DNA from 2 places in the Arthrobacter sp. 10L430 genome. Region 1 is predicted to be linked to the other one. Evidence: riboswitches for the same ligand, from Rfam matches in the RefSeq annotation. Region 1 holds a riboswitch; the other holds the start of a gene.
The links. A riboswitch is a leader RNA that binds a small molecule or an ion and turns the genes downstream of it on or off. The one in region 1 is predicted to bind glycine.
Positions count from the first base shown of each region.

Region 2: linked by a shared signal. The riboswitch ahead of gcvP (aminomethyl-transferring glycine dehydrogenase) and the one ahead of gcvP (aminomethyl-transferring glycine dehydrogenase) in region 1 are both predicted to bind glycine.

Region 1 is NZ_JBFTJD010000029.1:13,219-20,427, forward strand. It holds gene AC1DDG_RS18885 (MFS transporter) at 1-1,020, opposite strand, end outside; gene AC1DDG_RS18890 (TetR/AcrR family transcriptional regulator) at 1,088-1,627, shown strand; glycine riboswitch at 1,751-1,849, shown strand; gene gcvP (aminomethyl-transferring glycine dehydrogenase) at 2,047-4,893, shown strand; gene gcvT (glycine cleavage system aminomethyltransferase GcvT) at 4,904-6,064, shown strand; gene gcvH (glycine cleavage system protein GcvH) at 6,587-6,970, shown strand; gene AC1DDG_RS18910 (L-serine ammonia-lyase) at 7,153-7,209, shown strand, end outside.
Region 2 is NZ_JBFTJD010000019.1:2,355-9,563, forward strand. It holds gene glyA (serine hydroxymethyltransferase) at 52-1,380, opposite strand; gene gcvH (glycine cleavage system protein GcvH) at 1,377-1,760, opposite strand; gene gcvT (glycine cleavage system aminomethyltransferase GcvT) at 2,033-3,154, opposite strand; gene gcvP (aminomethyl-transferring glycine dehydrogenase) at 3,164-6,016, opposite strand; glycine riboswitch at 6,069-6,174, opposite strand; glycine riboswitch at 6,176-6,273, opposite strand; gene AC1DDG_RS15615 (alpha/beta fold hydrolase) at 6,460-7,209, opposite strand, start outside.

The DNA of each region.
Region 1 (7,209 bases):
CACCACCAGAAGCCCCGCCACCACGGTGGCCGTCAGTGCGGGCAGCATGGCAGTCCCCGACGCCGAGGGCGACATCCCTTCCAGCAGTTGCAGGTGCTGTGCCAGGAAGAGGATGAAGCCGTTGAAGGAGAACAGCGCCAGCACGTTGGCTGTGATGGCCGTGCTGAACACCCTGTTCCTGAACAGGGACAGGTCCAGCAGCGGGGACGCGAGCCGCTGCTGGCGACGAACGAAGACGAAGCCCATGGCCATGCCAAAGGCAATGATGGACAGGGCCTGTGCGCCCGGGCCTTCGGTGGCCAGTTCCTTGATTCCGTAGACCACGGGCACCATGGTCAGCATTGACAGCAGGATGCTGGGCATGTCCACCCGGCCCGGCCTGGGGTCCCTGGACTCCGGAATGAAGAACGGGCCGAAGATGAGCAGCGGCAGCATGATGGGCACGGCCACGAGCAGGACCGCGCCCCACCAGAACTGCTCCACGAGCCAGCCGCCGAAAATCGGGCCGAGGGCTGCGCCGCCGGAGAAGCCTGCCGCCCAGATTGCGACCGCCAGCCTGCGCCTGTTGGGGTCCGGAAAAATGTTGCGGATGAGCGAGAGCGTGGAGGGCATCAGCATGGCGCCAAAGAAGCCCAGTGCGGCACGGCCGGTAATCAGCCATTCGGCGCTTGGGGCGAACGCCGTGGCGGCCGAGACTCCGGCGAATCCCATGGTGCCAATCAGCAGCAGCCGGCGGCGCCCGATCCTGTCACCCAGGCCTCCCATGGCAACCAGGAGCCCGGCCAGGACCAGGGCGTAGGCGTCCACGATCCACAGCAGCTGCACTCCGGACGTATCCAGGCTCCGCGCGATTGCCGGCAGGGCGAAGGTCAGCGCGGTGTTGTCCACCGCCACGAGGAGGACCGGAAACATGAGCAGACCCAGGGCAAGCCAGTCGCGGGCTCCGCCGTTGGCGGGGGAGGGCTGTGCTGCTGCTTGGGTGGTGGGCTTTTGCTGCTGGAGGTCTGCGGACGCGGTCATAACTTAACTGTACCGTCTGGACGGTACAGTTATCGAACGAATGACCAGAACAGGCATGATGGGAGCCATGGCCAGAAAACCAGTAGCGCGCAGTGCCGTCCTCGACGCCTTTGAATCCCTCCTCATCGAGGTAGGCGAGCGAGCAGCAACCCTGGATGCCGTGGCCGGGCGCGCCGGGGTCTCCAAAGGGGGCCTGCTCTACCACTTCCCGAATAAGGAGGCCCTGATCGGGGTCTTGCTGGACCGCCTGGACGAGCATGCCGAGGCCGATGCCCGGGCCATGGCCACGGCGCCCGAAGGTGCGGCCGCCTACTTCATCAAATCCTCAGTGTGGGCAGACACCCCCCTCGACCGCGTCATTGTGGCGGCAACGCGGCTCGCAGAGGTGGCCCATCAGGAGACCCGGCGGCGTTTCGCCCATATTCAGCAGCGCTGGCTCGATGAGATCGCCAAGGATGTGGGGCCCGGGCTCGCGAAGGCGGTCCTGTACATGGGGGACGGCCTGTATTTCAATGCGATGCTGTCGATCGGGCCGGCCGCGACAGCTGCCGAGACGGCCGCCGACGTCGAGAGCCTGCTTGCCGCGCTGGAGCGGCTCCGGGGCTGACCGGCCGGTGCTGAAAGCGCCGGCGGCAATACCATCCGGCCGCTACGAGACAGTTTGCGGACGCGTTCCGGACATAGGAGAATAGCCTCTGTGGCTGTTGTCACCGCTAACTGAATATGCCTTTGATCTGCGGCGGGAGAGTTCTGCAAGTAGGTACAAGCAGGCGCCGTAGGAGCAAATCCTCCCCAGGAATCTCTCAGGCCCATGTACCGCCGCGGCAAGGCAACTCTGGAAAGTAGCAGGCTGTCCGTCTGGAGTCCCGGGATGATCCCGAACATCAGGACATGCTGTGCTCACCGACGGTGCAAGCGGGGCTGTGCGCAAACCACAGCAACGCGGAAACTCTCAGGTCCAATACAGAGCGGGGAGGAACCCGATCGATGTGGCGTACCCTGCGCCGCCTTAGTTATGGAGTTCCCTTGACTGTCAATTCAGCCTCCACGTCCTTCGTTGACCGGCATATCGGCGCCCGCCGTGAAGCCGACGTCGACGCCATGCTCAAGGCTGTCGGCTACGACACCGTTGATGCTCTGGTTGATACCGCAGTTCCCAACGACATCCGGCAGGATTCCCCGCTGGAGCTTGCCCCGGCCCTGAGCGAAGTTGAAACCCTCGCCGAGCTGCGCAAGCTTGCCGCGAAGAACAAGACGGCCGTGCAGATGATCGGCCAGGGCTACTACGACACCGTGACCCCGCCGGTGATCCGCCGCAACATCCTCGAAGCACCGGCCTGGTACACGGCCTATACGCCGTACCAGCCGGAAATCTCCCAGGGCCGCCTCGAGGCCCTGCTGAACTTCCAGACCATGGTGCAGGACCTCGTGGGGCTGCCCATCGCCAACGCTTCGCTGCTGGACGAAGCAACCGCCGTGGCCGAGGCCGTGCTGATGATGCGCAGGGCCAACAAGAACAAGGCCGCCCACGACGGCAAAACGGTGCTCGACGCCGACTGCCTGCCGCAGACCATCGCCATCGTCAAGGGCCGCGCCGAGGCCCTCGGCTTTGAGGTGGAGGTCGCCGACCTGTCCCAGGGCCTGCCTGACGGCGTCATTAACGGCGTTGTCCTCCAGCAGCCCGGGGTTTCCGGCCGCGTCTTCGACCACTCCGAGGTCATCGCTGCCGCCAAGGAGCGCGGTGCACTGGTGACGGTTGCCGCGGACCTCCTTTCACTGACGCTGATTACCCCTCCGGGCGAGCAGGGTGCGGACATCGCCGTCGGCTCGGCGCAGCGCCTCGGCGTGCCTCTGTTTTACGGCGGACCCCACGCCGCCTACATGGCAGTCCAGAAGGGCCTCGAGCGCTCGATGCCGGGCCGCCTCGTTGGTGTCTCCAAGGACTCTGCAGGAGTTCCGGCCTACCGCCTCGCACTGCAGACCCGGGAGCAGCACATCCGCCGCGAGAAGGCGACGTCCAACATCTGCACCGCGCAGGCCCTGCTGGCCATCGTCGCCTCGATGTACGCCGTGTACCACGGTCCGGACGGGCTGAAGGCGATTGCCGAAACCGCTCACCGCCACGCCAGGACCCTCGCCACCTCGCTGAAGGCTGCCGGGCTGGTCGTCCTCCACAACAGCTTCTTCGACACCGTGACCGTGTCTGTGCCGGGCAAGGCGGCGGACATCATCGCCGCGGCCGAGGCCAGGGGCATCAACCTCCGCAGCATCGACGCGGACACCGTGGGCATCTCCACCGATGAAACGACGACGGCGGCAATTGTCGAGGACGTCCTCGGCGCCTTCGGTGCCACGGCCGTTGAGGCGACGGACGCCTTTTCCCTGGACGCCGCCGTCGAACGCTCGTCCGAGTACCTGCAGCACCCGGTGTTCAACACCCACCGCTCCGAGACCCAGCTGCTGCGCTACGTGCGCCGGCTGTCCGACCGCGACCTCGCGCTGGACCGCACCATGATCCCGCTGGGTTCGTGCACCATGAAGCTGAACGCGACGGCCGAAATGGAAGCGATCTCCTGGCCGGAGTTCGCGTCCATCCACCCGTTTGCCCCGGATTCCCAGACCGAGGGCTGGCGCGAACTGATTGCAGATCTTGAAGCGCAGCTGACCGAGATCACGGGCTATGACCAGGTGTCCATCCAGCCCAACGCCGGTTCCCAGGGCGAGCTCGCGGGCCTGCTGGCCATCCGCGGCTACCACCGTTCACGCGGCGATGACCAGCGCAACATCTGCCTGATCCCGGCCTCCGCCCACGGCACCAACGCGGCCTCGGCCGTCCTGGCCGGCATGAAGGTTGTTGTTGTGGCCACGGCGGCAGATGGCACGATCGACCACGCCGACCTCAACGCCAAGATCGAGCTGCACAAGGACGCACTGTCCGCGATCATGATCACCTACCCGTCCACCCACGGCGTGTACGACGCCGATGTCCGGGAAGTCTGCGACGCCATACACGCAGCCGGCGGGCAGGTCTACATCGACGGCGCCAACCTCAACGCCCTCGTGGGGCTCGCCCAGCCGGGCAAATTCGGTGGCGACGTCTCGCACCTGAACCTGCACAAGACCTTCTGCATCCCGCACGGCGGCGGCGGCCCGGGCGTCGGTCCGGTCGCTGCCAAGGCCCACCTGGCGCCGTTCATGCCCGGCAACGCCGCGACCTGGACCGAAGGTAATGACGTGCCCATCTCCGCTTCGAACTACGGATCAGCAGGCGTCCTGCCGATCTCCTGGGCTTACGTGAAGCTCATGGGCGGCAGCGGCCTGACTGACGCCACCAAGTCCGCGCTGCTCGCCGCGAACTACATTGCGGCCCGCCTGAACGACTTCTTCCCGGTGCTTTACACGGGCGAGGGCGGGCTCGTGGCCCACGAGTGCATCCTGGACCTGCGCGAGCTCACCGCCAGGACCGGCGTCACGGCGGAGGACGTTGCCAAGCGCCTCATCGACTACGGCTTCCACGCGCCCACCCTGGCGTTCCCTGTTGCCGGCACGCTGATGGTGGAGCCCACGGAGTCCGAAGACCTGGGCGAAATCGACCGCTTCATCACGGCGATGATTGCCATCCGGGCTGAAATCGACCAGGTGGCCAACGGCGACTTCAGCGTGGCGGACAGCCCGCTGCGTAACTCCCCGCACACCGCCGCCGTCGTCATCAGCTCCGACTGGGCCCGCGAATACCCGCGCGAACAGGCGGTGTTCCCGGTGCACTCCCTCAAGCAGGACAAGTACTTCCCGCCCGTGGGCCGGATCGACGGCGCCCTGGGCGACCGCAACCTGATCTGCTCCTGCCCGCCGCTTTCCGAGTTTGAAAACTGAGGATCCGCCCATGTCTGAGAACTACACCGCCCTTTACGAAGAGCACAAGAAGCTCGGCGCCTCCTTCACCGACTTCGGCGGGTGGCAGATGCCGCTCAAATACAGCTCCGAGCTGGCCGAACACCGCGCCGTCCGCAGCGCGGCAGGCATCTTCGACCTCTCCCACATGGGTGAAGTCTGGGTCACCGGCCCGGACGCTGCAGCCTTTCTGGACTACGCGCTCGTCGGCAAGATTTCGGCGATGGCCGTCGGCAAGGCCAAGTACTCGCTGATCTGCAAGGAAGACGGCGGCATCATCGACGACCTCATCGTGTACCGCCGGCCCGCTACTGAGGACACCGCACAAGGCGGTACGGACAGGTTCCTGGTGGTGCCCAACGCCGGCAATGCCAAGGTGGTTGCCCAGGCCCTGGCTGAGCGTTCCGCCGGGTTCGACGCCGTGGTTGAGGATGTCTCCGCCGCCACGTCGCTGATCGCCGTCCAGGGTCCCAAGGCCGAGGAGATCCTCCTCCGCCTGGTTCCCGCCGCGCAGCACGAGCTCGTCACCGGCCTGAAGTACTACGCCGCCGTGGAAGTTCCTTTCCTGGTGGGCGGTGCGAGCCAGGAACTTCTGCTCGCCCGCACGGGCTACACCGGCGAGGACGGCTTCGAGATCTTCGTGGACAACGACGACGCCGCCGCCCTCTGGCAGGCCATCGTCGCCATTGCGGACGAAGGGGAGCTGACGCCTGCGGGACTCGCCTCCCGCGATTCGCTCCGCCTCGAAGCCGGGATGCCGCTGTACGGCAACGAGCTTTCCCTCGACGGCGACCCCTTCGCCGCCGGCCTGGGTCCCGTCGTCGCGCTGTCCAAGGATGGGGACTTCGTGGGTAAGGCGGCTCTGAGCGAGCTCAAGGCAGTCGGCGCCGGTTCCACCACTGGCCGCAAGCTGGTGGGCCTCAAGGGGCTCGGGCGCCGTGCCGGGCGCGGCCACTACCCGGTCCTCAAAGACGGCAACGTTGTCGGCGAAGTCACCTCCGGCCAGCCCAGCCCCACCCTCGGCTACCCGGTCGCGATGGCCTACGTCGACGTCGAGTTCACCGAACCCGGCACGGCCCTGGACATCGACCTGCGCGGCAAAACGGAGCCGTTCGAAGTCGTCGCACTGCCTTTCTACAAGCGCTCAAAGTAGGCCGCCCGCCCGGGTACCTCATCGGTACCCGGCCCCGGGGCTGGCCCCGTCGGGGCTGACATCCTCCGCGTGCTCGGTCGCGTAGACGCCCGCTGGGCGGACGTGACGCTCCCTTAGACGCACGCTTCCGGATGCCAGCCCCGAAGGGTGCCAGCAGCTCACCTTTTGAGACGCGCCGCCGCATCGGGACCAACGGGCACCGGCGCCTTCGAAAGCCAAAGGTGCTGGTGGATGGACCGCCTGCCGGGGGTTGGCTCTAGAAGATATCGAAGAGCGACGGTTTCTTTCGGAACTGACGTCTTTTCGAAAACTGTTGGCGTCCAGAACTGAAACCCGGCGGTCGGCGGGTGAGGGGATTCCGGAAGCGTGCGTCTAAGGGAGCGTCGCGTCCGCTCAGCGGGCGCCCTCGCGACCGAGCACGCGGAGGAATTCGCTCATCCGCCAGCCAACCCGGCCACCGCCAGTTTGTAACCCAGCCACAACTGATTTAGCACCAAGTTTTCAAAAGTAAAGGAAAAACACATGGCAAAAGTTGCCCGTGAACTGCAGTACTCCGACGAGCACGAGTGGGTTGCGCGCGAGGCCGGGAACGTTGTGTCCATCGGCATCTCCGCCGTGGCCACGGACGCCCTCGGCGACATCGTGTACGTGGACCTGCCCGAGGTTGGTTCCCCGGTGACGGCGGGGGAAACCTGCGGCGAGGTGGAGTCCACCAAGTCCGTTTCGGACCTGTACTCGCCGGTGACCGGCGAGGTCACGGAAATCAACACCGCCGTCGTCGACGATCCGGCCCTGATCAACAGTGATCCGTACGGCGCCGGCTGGCTGTTCAAGGTCGCCGCCGAATCGGAGGGCCCGCTGCTGTCGGCCGAGGAATACGCTTCAAAGAACGGCGGCGAGCTGTAAGCGCTTCGACCTCGCCGCGGCAAAAACCGCGTAGCGTGGATTAAAACAGCACGACGGCGGGCGGCCGCCACTAGCTGCCGCCCGCCGCCGTACTGACCGGCTGCAAGCCGCGACCCGCGGCCACTCAGTCATCCGGCAGGACCATCTGCCGGGCCACAGCAAGACCTAGTTAGGAACCGACAATGGCTGTTGGAGTCTTTGACCTCTTCTCCATCGGAATTGGCCCGTCCAGTTCGCAC
Region 2 (7,209 bases), on a different contig from region 1:
CCCGGAGCCGGGGACGCTGGTTTCGACAAGCTCAACCAGCGACGGACAAGATCAACCTGCGAGGCTGGCGACAGACGGGTACAGCTGGTGGGCTTCGGCGAGTGCCTCTACCCTGGAGCGCAGTCCGGACAGGTCTGCGCCAGCGTCGGCGATCAAGGCCTCGGCGATGATGTCCGCTACCTCCGTGAACGCAGCCTCGCCGAAACCGCGGGTCGCCAGCGCCGGGGTGCCGATCCGCAGCCCCGAGGTGACCATCGGCGGGCGCGGGTCGAACGGGACGGCGTTGCGGTTGACCGTGATGTCGATTTCCGCGAGGCGGTCCTCGGCTTCCTGGCCGTTGAGCTCGCAGTTGCGCAGGTCCACGAGGACCAGGTGCACGTCGGTACCGCCGGAGATCACGTTGATCCCCTTGGCGGTGACGTCCGGCTGGACCAGGCGCTCGGCCAGGATCCGGGCGCCGGCCAGCACGCGCTCCTGGCGTTCCCTGAACTCGGCCGAGGCGGCGATCTTGAACGCCACTGCCTTGCCGGCGATGACGTGCTCCAGGGGTCCACCCTGCTGGCCCGGGAACACCGCGGAGTTGATCTTCTTGGCGATATCGGCGTCGTTGGACAGGATGATGCCGCCGCGCGGACCGGCGAGGGTCTTGTGCGTGGTGGAGGTGGTGACGTGGGCGTGCGGGACCGGGGACGGGTGCAGCCCCGCGGCCACGAGGCCGGCAAAGTGCGCCATGTCCACCATCAGGTAGGCCCCCACGGAGTCAGCGATCCGGCGGAACTCGGCGAAGTCCAGCTGGCGGGCGTACGCGGACCAGCCGGCGACGATCAGCTGCGGCTTGTGCTCCTGGGCCAGGCGTTCGACCTCTGCCATGTCGATCCGGTGGTCGTCCTCGCGGACCTGGTAAGGGATCACGTTGTAGAGCCGGCCGGAGAAGTTGATCTTCATGCCGTGGGTCAGGTGACCGCCGTGCGCCAGGTTCAGGCCCATGATGGTGTCGCCCGGGCGGATCAGGGCGTGCATGACCGAGGCGTTGGCCTGCGCGCCGGAGTGCGGCTGGACGTTGGCGTATTCGGCGCCGAACAGGGCCTTGACCCGGTCGATGGCGAGCTGCTCGATCACGTCAACGTGCTCGCAGCCGCCGTAGTAGCGCTTGCCCGGGTAGCCCTCGGCGTACTTGTTCGTCAGCACGGAGCCCTGCGCCTGCATCACGGCAGCGGCGGTGTGGTTCTCCGAGGCGATCATTTCCAAACCGGTGCGCTGGCGGGTCAGTTCGTCGTCGATCTTCGCGGCGATCTCCGGATCCAGTTCGGCGAGAGTGGCGTTCAGGCTCGCGGACGCTACGGCTTCGAAGGTTGCCGTTGCAGCGCTTGCCCCGCTCACAGCTCGCCGCCGTTCTTTGAAGCGTATTCCTCGGCCGACATGAGCGGGCCCTCTTCGGTCACGGCGACCTTGAACAGCCAGCCGGCACCATACGGATCGCTGTTGATCAGCGCCGGATCCGAAACGACGTCGTCATTGATCTCGACAACCTCGCCCGTCACCGGTGCATAAAGGTCCGAGACGGACTTGGTGGACTCCACCTCGCCGCAGGTCTCCCCCGCGGTCACGGCCGAGCCGACCTCGGGCAGGTCCACGTACACAATGTCGCCGAGCGCATCGGCAGCCACGGCGGAGATACCAATCCCCACAGGCCCCGACCCGTCAGCAGCAACCCATTCGTGCTCTGCGGAGTACTTCAGTTCAGCAACAACCTTGCTCATGTTTTTTCCTTACGTTTGAAATCTGGTGGTTCGGCTGCGGGGGTCGGCAAGCTCAACCCCCAATGATCGAGCTTGCTGTGGCCTCGGTTTCGACAAGCTCAACCAGCGGCAGGCCGTACACCCCAGCACCCTTGGCTTTCGAAGGCGCCCTTTATGGTGGCTCCGTCGGGGTCCGACATCCGGAAGCGTGCGTCTAAGGGAGCGTCACGTCCGCTCAGCGGGCGTCTACGCGACCGAGCACGCGGAGGATGCCGGTCCCGACGGTACGGGACTTACTTTTCGCGCTTGTAGAAAGGCAGTGCGACGACTTCGAACGGCTCTGCCTTGCCGCGCAGGTCGATGTCCAGGGCGGTGCCCGGCGCAGCGTGTTCGACGTCGACGTAGGCCATCGAGACCGGGTAGCCGAGGGTGGGGCTGGGCTGGCCGGAGGTGACTTCGCCTATGACGTTGCCTTCCTTGAGGACCGGGTAGTGGCCGCGGCCGGCACGGCGGCCCAGGCCCTTGAGGCCCACCAGTTTGCGGCCAGTGGTGGAGCCGGTGCCGGCTGCCTTGAGTTCGCTCAGGGCCGCCTTGCCGATGAAGTCGGATTCCTTGGCGAGGGAGACAACCGGGCCCAGGCCTGCGGCATAAGGGTTGCCTTCACGGGAGAGCTCGTTGCCGTAGAGCGGCATGCCGGCTTCCAGCCGCAAGGAGTCGCGGCAGGCGAGGCCGGCGGGGATGAGCCCGTGCCCGGCGCCAATCTCCAGCAATGCCTCCCACAGGCCTGCTGCGTCCTCGTTGGGAATGTAGATCTCGAAGCCGTCCTCGCCGGTGTACCCGGTGCGGGCCAGCAGCAGTTCCTGTCCGTTGATTTCGACCTCGACGGCGGCGTAGTACTTGAGCTCCGTAACGAACGGGTGCTGCTCGCCCGGGACCAGCGCCAGCAGAATGCTTTCTGCGTTCGGTCCCTGGACGGCGATCAGGGACGTCTCGGCAGAAACGTCCTCCACCTTGACGTCGAAGCCGGCGGCCCGTTCGGCCAGGGCGGCGGCGACCACGACGGCGTTGCCGGCGTTCGGCACCACGAGGTACTTTTCCTCCCCGCGGCGGTAGGAGATCAGGTCGTCGATGATGCCGCCGTCTTCCTGGCAGATCAGCGAGTACTTGGCCTTGCCGACGGCAACCGCCGACAGCTTGCCGGCCAGCGCGTAGTCCAGGAAGGCTGCGGCGTCCGGGCCGGTGACCCAGACTTCGCCCATGTGGGAGAGGTCGAACAGGCCGGCAGCGTTGCGCACGGCGTGGTGCTCGGCCAGCTCAGAGGAGTACTTCAGGGGCATCTGCCAGCCGCCGAAGTCGGTGAAGGAGGCGCCGGCCTTCTTGTGCTCTTCGTAGAGCGCGGTGTAGTTCTCAGTCATCAGAAATCCTTAGTTTTCAAACTCGGAAAGAGGTGGGCAGGAGCAGACCAGGTTGCGGTCCCCTGCCGCGCCGTCGATCCGGCCTACCGGAGGGAAGTACTTGTCCTGCTTCAGCGTCGGGACCGGGAAGACAGCCTGCTCGCGTGGGTACTTGCGGGCCCAGTCGGTGCTGATGACGGCGGCAGCGGTGTGCGGTGCATTGCGCAGCGGGCTGTCCGCGAGTGTGAAGTCCCCGGCGGCGACCTGTTCGATCTCGGCGTGGATGGTGATCATCGCGTCGATGAAGCGGTCGATCTCCGCGAGGTCCTCGGACTCGGTGGGTTCCACCATCAGCGTGCCGGCAACGGGGAACGCCAGGGTGGGCGCGTGGAAGCCGTAGTCGATCAGGCGCTTGGCCACGTCTTCCGCGGTGACGCCGGTCCTGGCCGTCAGTTCTCGCAGGTCCAGGATGCACTCGTGCGCCACGAGTCCGCCTTCGCCGGTGTACAGCACCGGGAAGAACTCGTTCAGGCGGGAAGCAATGTAGTTCGCCGCGAGCAGCGCAGACTTGGTGGCCTCAGTCAGGCCCTCCCCGCCCATGAGCTTCACGTAGGCCCAGGAGATGGGCAGCACACCGGCCGAGCCGAAGCGCGAAGCCGAGATCGCCACACCATGCCCTGCCTCGTGAGCGGCCTTGTTGGCGTCGCCCGGCATGAACGGCGCCAGGTGGGCCTTGGCAGCGACCGGACCGACGCCCGGGCCGCCGCCGCCGTGCGGGATGCAGAAGGTCTTGTGCAGGTTCAGGTGGGACACGTCGCCGCCGAACTTGCCAGGCTGGGCGAGCCCCACGAGGGCGTTGAGGTTGGCGCCGTCGACGTAGACCTGGCCGCCGGCCGCATGCACCGAGTCACAGACCTCACGCACATCGGCGTCGTACACGCCGTGGGTGGACGGGTAGGTGATCATGATCGCGGACAGGACGTCCTTGTTGGCCTCGATTTTGGCGTTGAGGTCGGCGTGGTCGATCGTGCCGTCGGCCGCCGTGGCGACTACAACAACCTTCATTCCGGCCAGGACGGCGGAGGCCGCGTTGGTGCCGTGGGCCGAGGCCGGGATCAGGCACACGTTGCGCTGGTCGTCGCCGCGGGAGAGGTGGTAGCCGCGGATTGCCAGCAGGCCCGCAAGCTCGCCCTGGGAACCGGCGTTCGGCTGGATGGACACCTGGTCGTAGCCGGTGATTTCGGCGAGGTCGGCTTCCAGGCCGCCGATCAGTTCCCGCCAGCCTTCGGTCTGGGAATCCGGGGCGAACGGGTGGATGGAGGCGAACTCCGGCCAGGAGATGGCCTCCATCTCGGCGGTGGCGTTCAGCTTCATGGTGCACGAGCCCAGCGGGATCATGGTGCGGTCCAGGGCGAGGTCCCGGTCCGAGAGCTTGCGGATGTAGCGCAGCAGTTGGGTCTCGGAGCGGTGGGTGTTAAACACCGGGTGCTGCAGGAAATCGGAAGAACGCAGCACAGTCTCGGGCAGTTCGAAACCCTTGGCCGCCACCACCGGACCGGCGCCAAAGGCGACGACCACCGCGGAGAGGACCTCCGCCGTCGTCGTCTCATCGACTGACACGCCAACCGTGTCCGCATCGATAAAGCGCAGGTTGATGCCCCGGGCCTCGGCAGCGGTAATGACCTTCCGGGCCTTGCCGGGCACGCGGACCGTGACGGTGTCGAAGAAGGATTCACTGACCAGTTCCCGGCCAGCGACCTTCAACGTGGCGGCGAGGGCCCTGGCGTTGTTGTGGACGGTCTCGGCAATCGCCTTCAGGCCGTCGGGGCCGTGGTAGACGGCATACATCGAGGAGACGATGGCCAGCAGGGCCTGCGCGGTGCAGATGTTGGAGGTGGCCTTTTCGCGGCGGATATGCTGCTCGCGCGTCTGCAGGGCCAGGCGGTAGGCGGGGACGCCGGCGTTGTCCTTGGAGACGCCGACTATACGGCCAGGCAGCGTGCGTTCCATGCCTTCGCGCACCGCCATGTAGGCCGCGTGCGGGCCGCCGAAGAACAGCGGGACGCCCAGTCGCTGCGTGGAGCCGACGGCGATGTCGGCGCCCTGCTCACCGGGAGGGGTAATCAGCGTCAGGGCCAGAAGGTCGGCTGCCACGGTGACCAGCGCGCCCCGTTCCTTCGCCTCTGCAATCACACCGGACTGGTTCCACACCCGGCCGGAAACCCCGGGCTGCTGGAGTACGACCCCGTTGATGTCACCGTCGGGCAGGCCCTGGGACAGGTCGGCAACCTCCACCTCGAAACCAAGTGCTTCGGCGCGGCCCTGCACGATGGCGATGGTCTGCGGCAGGCAGTCGGCGTCGATAACGGTCTTGCCGTCGCGGGCCGTCTTGTTCTTGTTGGCGCGGCGCATCAGCAACACGGCTTCGGCGACGGCGGTGGCCTCGTCCAGCAGGGACGCGTTGGCGACCGGCAGTGCCGTCAAGTCCTGGACCATGGTCTGGAAGTTCAGCAGCGCCTCGAGCCGGCCCTGGGAGATTTCCGGCTGGTACGGCGTGTAGGCCGTGTACCAGGCCGGGGCTTCGAGGATGTTGCGGCGGATGACCGGCGGCGTGACGGTGTCGTAGTAGCCCTGGCCGATCATCTGCACGGCCGTCTTATTCTTGGAAGCCAGCTTGCGCAGCCCGGCGAGCACTTCAACTTCGCTGAGGGCGCTGTCCAGGCTGAGAGGCTTTTCCTGGCGGATGGAATCGGGGACTGCAGTGTCGACGAGGCCATCCACGCTGTCGTAGCCGACAGCCTTGAGCATGGTGTCGATGTCTGTTTGGCGGCGGGCGCCGATGTGGCGGTCTGCGAATGTGGACGGGGACGACTGGATCGTCATGTGAGGAACTCCATAATTCAGGTGGCACTGGAGTGCCACGATGATTCGGGTTCCTCCCCGCTCTGTATTGGACCTGAGAGTTTCCGCTTTGCCTGCTGTTAGCAGGCGCCACTTGCACCGTCGGTGAGCCCGGTTTCCCGGACTGCTTTCCAGAGTTGCCTTGCCGCGGCGGTACGTGGGCCTGAGAGATTCCTGGGGAGGATTTGCTCCTACGGCGCCTGCTGAACGTACCGGCAGGACTCTCCCGCCGCAGATCATAAGCCGTGCCACTGGTGGGTGACACGGCTCACACATTATCTGCTCTCCGGCCTGGATGCAAAATATACGTCAAATGAGTCCTTTTGCAGCCTCGAGAAAGCCGCCAGCAGGGCAGCAAAGCGGACGACGGCGGGACGTTCCGCCGTCGTCCGCTTGCTTTGGGTGCCGCTCCCCTACAACAAGACTCAGTCGTCGAGGAACCGCAGCAGGAACGGGACTGTGGCATGCATCGTCCGGAGGTCCCCGGCACTGGCCGCCAGCTCCCCGAGGTAATCGCCGTGGCCACCGGGGATGACCAGCAGGCGGGCGCCCGGGATGACGCTGGCAATCCTCGCGGCGTGCTCGGCAGTGGCAACGTCGCGGTCTGCGCTCACCACCAGCGTGGAGGCTTTGATGGTGCGCAGCTCGTCGTCGGACCAGCCGGCGAAGTCCAGGATGCGCCGGCTGTCCAGTTCGAAGAGTCGCTCCAGGTGGCCCGGTTCGGGATTGAGACTGCGGTCGGCATCCTTGTAGGTGTCGGGCATGTCGTCCAGGGTGGCCTTCGCCATGCCGTCCCAGAACTCGTCCGGCACGGCATCGCGGCTCACAAACGTAGAGGCGGCGATGAGGCGCCGGACCGCGGCGGGATGCCCTAGTGCCAGCGCGATGGCGGTGTGGCCGCCGGCGCTGAATCCCAGCACATCCACGGTTTCCACGTTGAGCTGCTCCAAAACGGCGAGGATGTCGCCGGCGGAGTTCCCGGCGGTGAGGGGGCGGCGGGTCGGCTGGGTGCGGCCATGGCCCTCCTCCTCAACGGCAATCACCTGGCGCTGTTCGGCCAGCAGCGGGATGAGTTCGCTGAAGTTGGTGCCGATGGTGGAGCCGCCTCCCGGGATGAGGAGCAGCGGCGGCTGGCCGGGCACCACCCGGCCGTGGACCTCGTAGTACATGAGAAG